One region of the Arthrobacter sp. FX8 genome, then DNA from elsewhere that is predicted to be linked to it. Evidence: predicted binding sites of a transcription regulator. Region 1 holds the regulator's gene; the other holds the start of a gene.
The links. The regulator HrcA, encoded in region 1, represses chaperone genes, less so after heat shock. The targets are predictions, from matches to a motif close to TTNGCACTCGNNNNNNNCGAGTGCNAA.
Positions count from the first base shown of each region.

Region 2: the regulator HrcA is predicted to act here: its motif matches at 2,482-2,508, upstream of groES (co-chaperone GroES).

Region 1 covers NZ_CP113505.1:1,592,659-1,597,243, forward strand. The annotation lists gene OUO20_RS07210 (GerMN domain-containing protein) at 1-315, shown strand, start outside; gene OUO20_RS07215 (16S rRNA (uracil(1498)-N(3))-methyltransferase) at 302-1,081, opposite strand; gene dnaJ (molecular chaperone DnaJ) at 1,084-2,211, opposite strand; gene hrcA (heat-inducible transcriptional repressor HrcA) at 2,299-3,312, opposite strand; gene OUO20_RS07230 (DUF3097 domain-containing protein) at 3,484-4,335, shown strand; gene OUO20_RS07235 (DUF4870 domain-containing protein) at 4,455-4,585, shown strand, end outside.
Region 2 covers NZ_CP113505.1:2,341,264-2,345,848, forward strand. The annotation lists gene OUO20_RS10710 (dihydrofolate reductase family protein) at 1-272, shown strand, start outside; gene groL (chaperonin GroEL) at 341-1,951, opposite strand; gene groES (co-chaperone GroES) at 2,031-2,324, opposite strand; gene OUO20_RS10725 (DLW-39 family protein) at 2,577-2,957, opposite strand; partial or broken gene OUO20_RS10730 (THUMP-like domain-containing protein) at 3,010-4,235, shown strand; gene OUO20_RS10735 (shikimate 5-dehydrogenase) at 4,240-4,585, opposite strand, start outside.

The DNA of each region.
Region 1 (4,585 bases):
GGCCTGGTGGCGCCCGTCTGGATCATTGATCCCCAGGAGAACGCCGAAGTGCCCGGCGGGAGCGTGAAGATCACCGGCCGCAGCACATCGCCCGGGGCGAAGCTCCGCTGGCAGATCCTGCAGTCTACGGACGGCGGCAGCAAAGCACCGTTCCTGGCGGGTGAAACCACGGCTGCGTCCGAACAGGGGCAGGCCGGCGTCTTCACCCTGGCCCTGAACCTTCCGCCGGGCGATTACATGCTGCGGGTGGCCCAGGCCGGCTCCGGCGGGGAACCGGACCGGAACGAGGACACGAGGTCCTTTAAGGTCCGGTAGCCGTCCACCGGCCAAGGACGTCGCTGGCAAGCACGACGGCGGCCGGGCCGGCTGTGGAGGACCGCAGGACATGGTGCCCCAGGAGGGCGGTCACGGCGCCCTTATCGCAGAGTTTGGTTACCTCCCGCTGGCTGATGCCGCCCTCCGGACCGACGATGAGCAGGATTTCCCGGGGTCCGGAGCCTGCTTTCCCTTGCCATGCTTCAAGGACGGTGCGCAGCGGCCGAACGGCGTCCTCATGCAGGATGACAGCGAGGTCGGCAGCTTCCACGGCAGCGGAAAGCCCGGCAGTGTCGACGGCGGACCGCACTTCGGGGATCCAGGCGCGCCGTGCCTGCTTGGCGGCCGCGGCCACGGAGGATTCCCATTTGGCATGGGCCCGGGCTGCGCGGTCGCCCTTCCAGCGGACGATTGACCGTTCGGACTGCCAGGGTATGACGGCGTCGATGCCCAGTTCCGTGGCCGTCTCGATGGCCAGCTCGTCGCGGTCCCCCTTGGCGAGGGCCTGGACCAGCACCAGCCGGACGTCCGGCCTGTCTTCGACGGTCAGCGTCCCGCATTCCACCTCGAGTGCGGAGGGAGCGGCGGACACCACCTTCCCGGTCATCCGGGTGCCGGCGCCGTCGACGATGTCCACCGCTTCGCCGGGAGACAGCCGTTTGACGGTGACGGCATGCCGCGCCTCCGCCCCGTCGAGGACAAAGAGTTGGCCGGCCGCCATCCCGGCCAGCGAACCGGGGGGCGTGAAGAAGACGGGGTTGCTCACCGCTACAGGTTACCGAGCCGGTCCCGGAGCTTGGCGAACATGCCGCCGCTGGCAGCGAGCTTGCCCTCGGTGATCTGTTCACCACGGAGCTTGGCCAGTTGGCGCAGGAGGTCCTCCTGCGCGGGGTCGAGCTTGGCCGGGGTGTCCACCTGGAGGTGGACCTTCAGGTCGCCGCGGCCGTAGCCCCTCAGGTGGGTGACGCCGAGGCCGCGCAGGGTGATGATCTCCCCCGACTGGGTACCGGGCTTGACGTCGATCTCCTGCGTGCCGTCGAAGGTTTCCAGGCTGACATCCGTGCCCAGGGCGGCTGCCGTCATGGGGATGTGCAGGGTGGCGTGCAGGTCGTCGCCCTCCCGCACGTAGGTGGCGTCATTGTTGACGCGGATCTCCACGTACAGGTCGCCGGCCGGACCGCCCGCGGGGCCGGCCTCGCCCTGGCCGGAGAGCTGGATCCGGGTTCCGGTGGCCACACCGGCAGGGACCTTGATGGTCAGCGACCGGCGGCTGCGGATACGGCCCTGGCCGCTGCACTCGTTGCAGGGATCCTTGATGACGGTGCCGAAACCTTCGCAGGTGCCGCAGGGGGCGGCCGTCATGACCTGGCCGAGGATGGAGCGGACGGCCCGCTGGACCTGTCCGCTGCCGCCGCAGATGTCGCAGCGTTCCGGATGGGTGCCGGGGCGGCAACAGGATCCGTCACAGGTGGGGCAGACCACGGCGGTGTCCACTTCGAGTTTCTTGTTCACGCCGAACACGGCGTCGCGGAGGTCGATCCGTACGCTGATCAGGGCATCCTGGCCGCGGCGGACACGGGAAGCCGGACCGGACGTGCCGCCGGCGCCGAAGAAGGTGTCGAAAATATCCTGGAACGCGAAGCCCTGGCCCGCGTAGCCTGCGCCGCCGAAACCGTTGTCGGTGCCGTTCTCATTGCCGGTGGTGTCGTAGATCCGGCGCTTCTGGGGGTCCGAAAGCACCTCGTAGGCGTGAGTTACTGCCTTGAACCGTTCCGATGCGTCCGCACCGGGGTTTACGTCCGGGTGAAGGGTGCGGGCCAGCTTGCGGTAGGCCTTTTTGATTTCTTCACCCGTCGCTTCGGGTGAGACTCCAAGGACGTCATAGTGGCTGCTCAAAGTTCGTATCTCTTCCTTGTTGTACTGCGTTCAGTTGGGCGGCCCAGCTCTTGCTTTCCGGCCGAAGCGCGCTCCGGCGGCCAAGAGTCAGGGCCCCAAAATCCTGGAAAGGTAGCGCGCCACTGCCCTGACGGCGGCCATGGTGGTGGGGTAATCCATCCGGGTGGGCCCGAGGATGCCTACTTTCGCCGAGCTGTCCGGACCGTAGGCAGTGGCCACCACGGAGGCCTCGGCAAGGCCGTCGTACGGGTTCTCCCGTCCGATGCTGACAGCGACGCCGCGGTGGTCCTGGGCCATTTCGCTCAACAGCCGCAGCATCACCACCTGTTCCTCCAGCGCCTCGAGCACCGGGCCGATGCTGAGGGGGAAGTCGACGTTGGACCTGGCCAGATTGGCGGTGCCGGCCATGACCATCCGGTCCTCCCGGCTGTTTTGCGCCAGGCCCTCCAGTCCGAGCGCCAATGCGTGTGCCGCCTGCCGCTGCGGGTGCGGGGTGGCGGCGACGACGGCGGGCAGCGCCTGGGCCAGTTGGCGCAGCGGTGTTCCGCCCAGTGCACCGAGGAACCGGGTGCGCAGTTCGGCCAGTGCGTCGTCGCCAAGGTCCTGCCCGACGTCGATCACCCGCTGCTCCACCTTGCCGCTGTTGGCGATCAGGACGACGAGGACCTTGCGCGGGGCGAGCAGGACGAATTCGATGTGCCGGACCAGTGCCCTGCTCAGGTGCGGATACTGCACCACGGCAACCTGGTTGGTCAGCTGCGACAGCAGCCGGACGGTCCTCTCCAGCACGTCGTCGAGGTCGTCCGCGCCTTCGAGCAGGGACTGGATGGCGCGGCGTTCGGCGGCCGAGAGCGGCTTGACAGCCGAGATTTGGTCCACAAAGAGCCGGTAGCCCTTGTCCGTGGGAATCCGGCCGGCACTGGTGTGCGGGGCGGTGATCAGCCCCTCGTCCTCCAGTGCGGCCATGTCATTGCGGATGGTGGCGCTGGAAACACCAAGATGATGCCGCTCCACCAGGGCCTTGGACCCAACCGGCTCGCGGGAGTGGACGTAGTCCTCCACGATGGCCCGCAGTACTTCCAGCTTGCGTGGCTCGCTCACTCTCCACCTCCATCCATGGTTCGGGGCGCATGCCCCTCCCGATGCAACCCAGGGTTAGCACTCGACATGCCTAAGTGCTAACAGTCTATTATGCCTCGGCCCGTTGTTAGCATTGGTACCGCTCCGGGCGAAATTGCGGAGTTGAACACTAGCGCTAGGCGGATCAAATCCATGGATTACCGGAACTGGGGCCCACGCGGCATATCCGCTCCCGCCCGGACGGAACTGCCTGAGGTCCCCGTGGAGCGCGGCATGGTGCTCGAGGAAGTGCAGTCGGGCTGGGTGGGTGCCGTGACCCGGGTGGAGAAATCCGGCGGCATGCATGTGGTGGCGCTGGAGGACCGCAGGGGAAAATCGCGTTCCTTCCGCCTTGGGTTCGGCTTCCTCCTGGAGGGCCGGCCGATCCGGCTGATGCCACCCGCCCCCCGGCCGGCCGCTGCCGGTCCCGCGGCGGGCAGGACGGCCTCGGGGTCCGTTCGGGTCGCCGGACAACGCGCCCAGGTGGCCAAGGCCAGCCGGATCTGGGTGGAAGGCAAGCACGACGCCGAACTGGTGGAAAAGGTCTGGGGAGACGACCTCCGGGTGGAGGGCATCGTCGTCGAGCCCCTGCACGGCATTGACGACCTTGCCGCAGCCGTCGCGGACTTCAGGCCGGGGCCTGGCCGCCGTCTTGGCGTCCTGGTGGACCACCTGGTTCCTGACTCCAAGGAGTCCCGCATCGCGGATGCCGTCATGGCCTCCCCGGGCGCCGCAGGCAACGTCCTGATCGTCGGTCACCCCTACGTGGACGTCTGGCAGGCGATCCGGCCCGCTGTCCTTGGCATCGACAAATGGCCGGCCGTGCCCCGCGGGCAGGACTGGAAGACGGGGATCCTGAAAGCCTTCGGCTGGCCCCACGCCACCAAGGAAGATGTCGGCCTGGGATGGCAGAAGCTGCTGGGCGCCGTGCGCACGTACGCGGACCTCGAAGCGTCGCTGCTGGGCAGGGTCGAGGAAGTCATCGATTTCCTGACCGTGCCGTGAAGGGCGGACGGCGTCCCGGGAACCAGTATTCTTGGTAGTGCGGTTCCTTGTTTCCTGAGGCACTGCGCACCGCGCCGGAATTGTAGTCAGCACCACTTGCACCTTCGAAGGAACAGACTGTGGCAGAAAACGCACGTGATCACAGGGACGGCCAGGGCCGTTCCGAGTACCATGGCGTCCCCGCCAACGCCCTGCCGCTTACGGCCAGCGAAGACCGCCAGTGGGCGACGCTGGCGCACTTCGGCGGGAT
Region 2 (4,585 bases), 750 kb from region 1:
CGGCGGGCGGACTCCGGGACGAGTACCAGCAGGTGCACATGTTCGGCAGTGGCGTCCTCATCCGGTCCCTGCTGGAGGCGCAAGTGCTGGACCGCCTTCATCTCTGGCTGTATCCGGTCACCCTGGGGCAGGGCAAGCGGCTCTTCGACGCCGGGACGGTCCCCTCAACATTCCGCCTCGCCGAGCCGGTACGCAGCTACCCCAAGGGAGCCGTGTCGTTGGTCTACGAGCCTGCGGGCGGAGTCGAAACCGCCGAGATGGCGGCTACGTAGCACCCGGAACACAGAAAACCGGCCCAGCTGGTGCTGGACCGGTTTTCTGTATGTGAAGACGGGCAGGATCAGTGGCTGTGGCCTGCGTGCTCGTCCTCTTCGGCCGGCTTCTCCACGACAAGGGTCTCGGTGGTGAGAACCAGCGCGGCGATGGAGGCCGCGTTGCGGAGGGCTGCACGGGTGACCTTGACGGGGTCGATGACGCCCGCAGCGATCAGGTCCTCGTACTCGCCGGACTTGGCGTTGAACCCGTTGTTGATTTCCAGGTCGGCAACCTTGGAGGTGACCACGTAACCGTCGAAGCCGGCGTTCTGGGCGATCCAGCGCAGGGGCTGGACCAGCGCGCGGCGGACAATGCCGACGGCCGCGGCAGCGTCGCCTTCGAGGGCGTTGACGGCGGCATCCTCATCCAGTGCCTTGAGGGCGTGGATCAGGGCCGAGCCGCCGCCGGCCACGATGCCTTCTTCGAGGGCAGCGCGGGTGGAGGACACTGCGTCCTCGATGCGGTGCTTCTTTTCCTTCAGCTCAACCTCGGTTGCGGCACCCACCTTGATGACGCCGATGCCGCCGGCCAGCTTGGCCAGCCGCTCCTGGAGCTTTTCGCGGTCCCAGTCGGAATCGGTGCGGGTAACCTCGGCGCGCAGCTGGGCAACGCGTGCGGCCACGTCCTCGGCCGAGCCTGCGCCGTCGACGATGGTGGTGTTGTCCTTGGTGACGGTGATGCGGCGGGCGGTACCCAGCACCTCCAGGCCAACGGTGTCCAGGCTCAGGCCCAGCTCCGGGGAGACAACCTGCGCACCGGTGAGGGTGGCGATGTCCTGCAGCATGGCCTTGCGGCGGTCGCCGAAGCCGGGAGCCTTGACGGCAACAACGTTCAGGGTGCCGCGGATGCGGTTGACGATGAGCGTGGACAGGGCCTCGCCCTCGACGTCCTCGGCGATGATGAACAGCGGCTTGGAAGCCTGCAGTGCCTTTTCCAGCAGCGGCAGGAATTCCTGGATCGAGGAGATCTTGCCCTGGTTGATCAGGATAAGGGCGTCCTCGAGGACTGCTTCCTGGCGTTCCGCGTCGGTGACGAAGTACGGGGACAGGTAGCCCTTGTCGAACTGCATGCCCTCGGTGAGGACCAGTTCGGTCTGGGTGGTGGAGGACTCTTCGATGGTGATGACGCCATCCTTGCCCACCTTGCCAAAGGCCTCGGCGAGCAGTTCGCCGATTTCGTCGCTCTGGGCCGAGATGGCGGCAACGTTAGCCACCTGGGTGCCTTCGACCGGGCGGGCGTTTTCGAGCAGGCGGGCAGCCACGGCTTCAACCGCAACTTCGATGCCGCGCTTGATCTGGCCGGGAGCGGCGCCGGCAGCAACGTTGCGCAGGCCTTCCTTGACCAGGGCCTGGGCCAGGACCGTGGCGGTGGTGGTGCCGTCGCCGGCAACGTCGTTGGTCTTGGTGGCTACTTCCTTGGCCAGCTGCGCGCCAAGGTTCTCGTAGGGATCGTCAAGTTCCACTTCACGGGCGATGGTGACGCCGTCATTCGTGATGGTGGGGGCGCCCCACTTCTTGTCCAGGACGACGTTGCGGCCGCGGGGGCCGAGCGTCACCTTGACGGTGTTCGCGAGCTTATCGATGCCGGCCTCAAGGGACCGGCGGGCAGCGTCGTTAAACGCAAGCTGCTTTGCCATGGTTTTGTCCTTTCAAAGACAGAAACCCCGCACTGCCGGCCAGCATGAGCATGGCCGGCGGCACGGGGATCCGGAAGAGTTACTTGACGACGACAGCCAGGACGTCGCGGGCGGACAGCACCAGGTACTCGGTGCCGCCGGTCTTGACTTCGGTTCCGCCGTACTTGGAGTAGATGACGACGTCGCCAACGGCAACGTCAACCGGAACCCGCTGGCCGTCTTCGAAACGGCCGGGGCCTACTGCAACAACTTCGCCTTCCTGCGGCTTCTCCTGGGCGGAGTCCGGGATGACCAGGCCTGAAGCCGTGGTCTGCTCGGCTTCGAGCGGGCGGACAACAATACGATCCTCAAGAGGCTTAATAGAGACCGACACTCGGACCTCTCCTTTTCGTCAGCAAAATTCGTGGACTGGAAAGCTTTCCGCCGTGGCTGGCAAACCGTCGTCGCGGTGCCGGCAGCAGCCTGGCTGGCAGCTCTTCATGTGTTAGCACCCTCCTAGGGAGAGTGCTAATGAAGACTCTATGTAAGGGTTAGCACTCGGTCAAGGTGAGTGCCAACGTTTCGTCATCGGCGTAAGCCTTTCGGGCTCCGGCCGACGGCGGTCCAGGGCGGCAAACATGCTTCCCTAACGGCCCAGGTCGTCGAAGTCCACGTCCTCGCCACCGTCGGCCTCGCCGCCTCCCTGCTGACGTTTCCGGTAAAGCACCCAACCGGCCCCGGCTGCGGTGAGTACGGCAACAACGAGGAAGAAAATGCTCCCGGCCCGTGCGCCGTCGTACAACCCGCGGATGTCCCGCGCCTCCTGCGTGTTGTCGTGGATGTCGTTGCCGCCCACCGAATAAACGGTGGCGTTGAACGTGTCCAGCAGGAAAATGATCACCAACAGGGCGATGCACACCACGGCCACCACGGCCGCGGCGATCAGGGCTGGACGGGCAAACCTAGCCACACCGCGGTCCCTGGGTCGATGTTCGCCGGTCTCCCCTGGGGCTGCGCTGTCATCCATGGTTTCAACAGTATCCGTATCCCGGCAGCCGTCCTCCACTAGGCTGGAAACCATGCCCCACGCTCCCCAGGACCAGATCGCACCCCTGTTGACCCCCGAAGGCTGGGAGTTGCTGGCATCGCTGGGCCCCTACCGCGAAGAGGACGCGTTTGAGCTCAATTCGGCGCTCCGGAAAGCCGGCCACCCGGGCGAACTTGTATCCGCCGTCCTGACGCAATCCAGGCTGCGGACCAGGGCCGAGGCGAAGTTTGGTGAGTTCGCCCGCCAGATGCTTTTCACCCAGGCAGGCCTTGAGCAGGCCACCCGGCTGAACGTCGCCGCACACCACGCGCAGCGGTTCGCCGCAGCCGGGATCCGGCACGTGGCGGACCTGGGCTGCGGTCTTGGTGCCGACGCCATGGCCCTGGCTTCCCTGGACATCACCGTCACCGCCGTGGAGATGGATGAAACCACCGCCGCCTGCGCCACCATGAACCTCATCCCCTTCCCCAATGCCACGGTGGTCCACGCGGACGCGGCATCGGTCCCGCTGGAAGGGATCGACGGCGTCTGGCTGGATCCGGCACGCCGCGTCACTTCCACGTCGGGGACCAAGCGGATCTGGGACCCGGAGGCTTTCTCACCGCCGTTGTCCTTCGTGGAGTCGCTGGCCGCCGGGGGAAGGCGGTGGGCGTGAAGATGGGCCCGGGCATGCCCCACGAGTCCGTGCCCACGGGATGCGAAGCCCAGTGGGTGTCGGTGGCCGGGGACGTGACCGAGGTGACCCTCTGGTTCAACGCCGTGCGCAGGCCCGGGGTCCGCCGGGCTGCCCTGGTCCTGGGGTCCCAGGGGCCCGCCGAGCTGACCAGCGCAGAGGACTTCGGCGCTGGCCCGGCCGCTCCGGTGGGACCCGTGGAGGGTTACCTGTACGAACCCGACGGCGCCGTGATCCGTGCCGGGCTGGTTGCCGACGTGGCGCTGCAGCTCGGCGGGCACCTGGTGGATGAACACATTGCCTACATCTGTGCCGCGGAACTTCTGGACACCCCGTTCGCCAAGGCTTACAGGGTCCTGGAAGTCATGCCCTACAACGTCAAGGCACTCAAGGCCTGGGTGAAGGAGGAGGGGATCACCGTGCTGGACATCAAGAAGCGCGGCACAGCGGTGACCCCGGAAGAGCTGCGGAAGCAGCTCCTCCCGCAGGGCAAGGGCGCCGCCAAGGGTTCCGCCAGGACGGCCACGCTGGTCCTGACTCGCATCGGCGAGGACCGCGTGGCCATCGTGGTGGAACCGGTGTAAACGCCTACTGGGCGCGCATGAACTCCTCGGCTGCCCGGACCTGTTCCGCGGTGGGGCGCACTCCCGTGTACAGCACAAACTGTTCCAGGGCCTGGATGGTGGCAACCTCCGCACCGGTGATGACGTGCTTGCCTGCCGCGCGGGCGGCCCGGATCAGCGGCGTCTCGGCGGGCAGTGCCACCACGTCGAAGACCACGCGTGCGGCCTCGATGGCCTCCGCGGGGAAGGACAGGCTGTCAGCTTCGGCGCCGCCCGCCATGCCGATGGGGGTGACGTTGATGATCATGTCCGCCGTCCCGCCGTCGAGCGCTGCACGCCACTGGAAACCGTACTGTCCTGCGAGCGCACGC